DNA from 2 places in the Streptomyces sp. NPDC048600 genome. Region 2 is predicted to be linked to the other one. Evidence: riboswitches for the same ligand, from Rfam matches in the RefSeq annotation. Region 2 holds a riboswitch; the other holds the start of a gene.
What was found. A riboswitch is a leader RNA that binds a small molecule or an ion and turns the genes downstream of it on or off. The one in region 2 is predicted to bind glycine.

Region 1: another riboswitch for glycine. It lies ahead of gcvP (aminomethyl-transferring glycine dehydrogenase); the one in region 2 lies ahead of gcvT (glycine cleavage system aminomethyltransferase GcvT).

What each region holds. Positions count from the first base shown of each region.
Region 1 is NZ_JBVJGZ010000040.1:39,345-41,508, forward strand. It holds gene gcvP (aminomethyl-transferring glycine dehydrogenase) at 1-950, opposite strand, end outside; glycine riboswitch at 1,125-1,220, opposite strand; gene ACZ6SQ_RS35035 (PRC-barrel domain-containing protein) at 1,334-1,708, shown strand; gene ACZ6SQ_RS35040 (DNA polymerase IV) at 2,012-2,164, opposite strand, start outside.
Region 2 is NZ_JBVJGZ010000029.1:30,672-32,835, forward strand. It holds gene gcvT (glycine cleavage system aminomethyltransferase GcvT) at 17-1,135, opposite strand; glycine riboswitch at 1,175-1,310, opposite strand; glycine riboswitch at 1,311-1,404, opposite strand; gene ACZ6SQ_RS31025 (AAA family ATPase) at 1,577-2,164, shown strand, end outside.

The sequences.
Region 1 (2,164 bases), on a different contig from region 2:
TTCCCGTCCGCGTCCACGGACACGCCGACGAGGCGGCCGGGCAGGCTGCGCGCGAACTTCTCGTGCACGGCCATGTAGCCGGCGTGCGGTCCGCCGAAGCCCATCGGCACACCGAAGCGCTGGGTCGTGCCGATCGCGATGTCCGCGCCCAGCTCGCCCGGCGACTTCAGCAGCGTCAGCGCGAGCAGGTCGGCGGCTACGGTCACCAGCGCGCCGAGCTCATGGGCCTGGTCGATGACCGGCTTGATGTCCCGCACGGCACCGGAGGCGCCCGGGTACTGGACCAGCACACCGTTGATCTCGCGCCCGGCGATCTCGGCCGGGATGCCCTCGCTCAGGTCGGCGACGACGACCTCGACACCGGTCGGCTCGGCGCGGGTCTCGATCACGGCGATCGTCTGCGGCAGCACGTCCGCGTCGATCAGGAAGAGGCCCTTCTTGTTCTTGCCCATGCGCCGGGACAGCGCCATGGCCTCGGCGGCCGCGGTGCCCTCGTCCAGCAGGGAGGCGCCGGAGGTGGGCAGGCCGGTCAGCTCGGCGACCATGGTCTGGAAGTTCAGCAGCGCCTCGAGGCGGCCCTGCGAGATCTCGGGCTGGTACGGGGTGTATGCCGTGTACCAGGCCGGGTTCTCCATGACGTTGCGCAGGATCACCGGCGGCGTGAAGGTGCCGTAGTAGCCCAGACCGATCATGGAACCGAGGACCTGGTTGCGGTCGGCCAGCGAGCGCAGCTCGGCGAGCACCTCGGCCTCGGTCCGCGCGCCCGGCAGGTCCAGGGCATCGGCGTTCTTGATCACATCGGGTACCGCGGCGGCGGTGAGCTCGTCGAGGGAGCCGTAACCGACGTGCGCGAGCATCTTGGCCCGCGCCTCCTGGTCGGGCCCGATGTGGCGCTGCTCGAAGGGAATGCCCTGTTCGAGCTCGGAGAGCGGCGTGCGCTGGGCGGTCATTGCGGAGGCCTCCTGGTCTGACGCGACCTTCGAGGGGTACCACGGCGCTGGTACCCCGACGGCCTCCCCCTCTGTCATCTCAACCTGAGAGCTTCACCGGACGCCTCGATGGCACCCGGCTTTCACCGTCGGTGAGAGCGGACCGTGAACACCCGCCCTGCTTTCCAGAGTGACCTCGTCCGTGCGGTACGTGGGCCTGAGAGATTCCGGGGAGGATTTGCTCCTTCGGCGCCTCCGACAACTACCGGAGGACTCTCCCGCACGGGGTCAGCAGCCTCTGCAAGCCTACCAGCGCGGTTCCCGAGCGGGCCTTCGAGTGGCCGGGGTCACCAATGTGCTCTTTCGTAGTGCTTACGGATGAGTGCCGACCAAGTGGAGGGCTCGTGCAGACCGACATCGATCCGCGCAACCTGATCGGCCGCAAGGCGTTCGACCGCAACGGCACGAAGATCGGCACGATCGACGAGGTGTACCTCGACGACGCGACCGGTGTGCCGGAATGGGCGGCCATACGCACCGGCCTCTTCTCCAGGGACGCCTTCGTCCCCCTGGAGCCCAGCGAACTGATCGAGGGCACACTCCACGTCCCCTTCGAGCGAGCCCTGATCAAGGACGCACCCGACTTCGGAGTGGGCCGCCATCTCTCCCCCGAACAGGAACTCCAGCTCTACCACCACTACGGCCTGGACGTGGCCCCACCTCCCCCGCTCCCCGACCGCGACTTCGGAAACATCGCAGGCAAGGAAGACCCCGCCTAACCCACCCCTCCCCCACCAAGAGGACCCGGGGCCCGCAACCATGCCTTCCTAAGGGGCGCGGGAAACTGCACAACCAACCACCCACGACCCGCAGCCGAAGTCCGAGTAGCCCCACCCATCCCCCACCACCCCTAAGAGGCGCGGGGAACTGCGCAACCAGCCACCCGACCCGCAGCCGAAACCGCCCCACACCCCCACCACAAGGCAGCACCACCACCCCCTAAGGGGCGCGGGGAACTGCGCAACAGCCACAACCGGCCCGCAGCCGAACCCCTCCACGCCAGGGCGCACACCCGTCGACCACTACGCCCAGGCACCCCGCCCGGCAGGGCCCCGCACCAGCGGCAACGGCTCCGCCACAGAAAGAGCAGGGTCCTCGACCCTGAACGTCCGCACCCGCCCCACCTCCGACGTCGGCGTCTCGAACCGCACCGTGACCCGCCCCAGACCACTGCC
Region 2 (2,164 bases):
CGGTGCTACGAAACTGTCACTTCTGACGCTTGTAGAAGGGCAGCGCCACGACCTCGTACGGCTCGTGGCTGCCCCGGATGTCCACGCCGACACCCGCGGTGCCCTGCGCCGCGTGCGCCGCGTCGACGTACGCCATGGCGATCGGCTTGCCCAGCGTGGGGGAGGGAGCGCCGGAGGTGACCTCGCCGATCACCTCACCGCCCGCGACCACGGCGAAACCGGCGCGCGGCACCCGGCGGCCCTCGGCGACCAGACCGACCAGCACCCGCGGCGGGTTCTGCTCGGCGCGCGCGGCGGCCTCGGTGAGCGCCTCGCGGCCGACGAAGTCGCCCTCCTTCTCGAACTTGACCACACGGCCGAGCCCGGCGTCGAAGGGGGTGAGCGAGGTGGTCAGCTCGTGCCCGTACAGCGGCATGCCCGCCTCCAGGCGCAGCGTGTCGCGGCAGGACAGGCCGCACGGGATCAGGCCGACCCCCGCGCCCGCCTCCGTCAGCGCCTGCCACAGCGCCACGGCGTGCTCCGGCTTCACGAACAGCTCGAAGCCGTCCTCGCCGGTGTAACCGGTGCGCGCGATCAGCGCCGGGACGCCCGCGACCGTGCCGGGCAGACCCGCGTAGTACTTCAGGCCGTCCAGGTCGGCGTCCGTCAGCGACTTCAGGATGCCGGGGGACTCCGGGCCCTGGACGGCGATCAGCGCGTACGCGTCACGGTCGTCACGGACCTCGGCGTCGAAGCCGGCCGCGCGCTCGGTCAGCGCGTCCAGCACGACCTGCGCGTTGGAGGCGTTGGCGACGACCATGTACTCGGACTCGCCCAGCCGGTAGACGATCAGGTCGTCCAGGATGCCGCCGTCGGCCCGGCAGATCATGGTGTAGCGGGCGCGGCCCACGCCCACGGCGGCGATGTTGCCGACGAGCGCGAAGTTCAGCAGGGCCGCGGCCTGCGGGCCGGTCACGGTGATCTCGCCCATGTGCGAGAGGTCGAAGAGCCCTGCCCTGGTGCGCACGGCGTTGTGCTCGTCGCGCTCGGAGCCGTAACGCAGCGGCATGTCCCAGCCGGCGAAGTCGGTCATCGTCGCGCCCAGCGAGCGATGCAGGGCGTCGAGCGCGGTAAGGCGCAGTTCGGTACTGCTCATCGGTCGGTCGTCTCCCAAGTACACGACAGGCGAGGTCATTCCTCCCCATCTGTCATCGGAACCTGAGAGGTTCGCCATGACCGCCCGTACACATACGTACAGTGACGCGGGGGAAGGACATGGCTTGCACCTTGGGTGGGACCACTGCTGGCAGCGGCCCGCTTTTCAGATGTGCCTCGCCCGCGCGGTAACGGGGCCTGAGAGATTCAAGGGAGGGACTTGCTCCTTCGGCGCCCCAGACGGACTGGGGACTCTCCCGCGCGGATTCAAACGGCCGGTATGCAGTTGGCGCGCCCATCATTGCACGCATCCGCCGAGCAGGGCAGGCCGCATCTGTAACCGGGCTGTGGCACTACGCACACGAAATCCGGAGGCGCACCCCATTACCGTCTCTTTACACTCGATGGGCAAGGGTCTCGTGACCCGCCCCAGGGGAGGACGATCACGGTGAACAGGACCACGCCGTACGCCACCAGCCCGGCCCTCGCGCTGCCCGCACGGACCGGTGCCCCGGCCACGGACGCCTGCCCCGCACACTCCGCACCCGTCGTCCGCGACCTGCGCGAGCGCGCCGGCCGCAGCCCGCACGCCCTGCTCTTCGGCCCCGCCGACCTCGTCGTGATCACCGGACTGCCCGGCAGCGGCAAGTCCACCCTGATGCGGCGCGCCGTGCCCGGCACCCGCATCGACTCCCAGGACACCCGCGACCGCTTCGACGCCCGCGCCCCCCGCTTCCTGCCGTACGCCGTCTACCGCCCGCTCGTCCGCCTCGCCCACTACGCCGGACTGCGCCGCGCCCTGCGCTCCGGCCGGGGCGTCGTCGTGCACGACTGCGGCACCCAGGCCTGGGTGCGCGGCTGGCTCTCCCGCGAGGCCCGCCGCCGCGGCGGCACCCTGCATCTGCTGCTCCTCGACGTCACCCCCGAGCAGGCCCTGGCGGGCCAGCGCGAGCGCGGCCGCGGCGTCTCGCGCTACGCCTTCCGCCGCCACCGCGGCGCCGCCGCGCGCCTGCTGCGCCGCGTCGAGCGC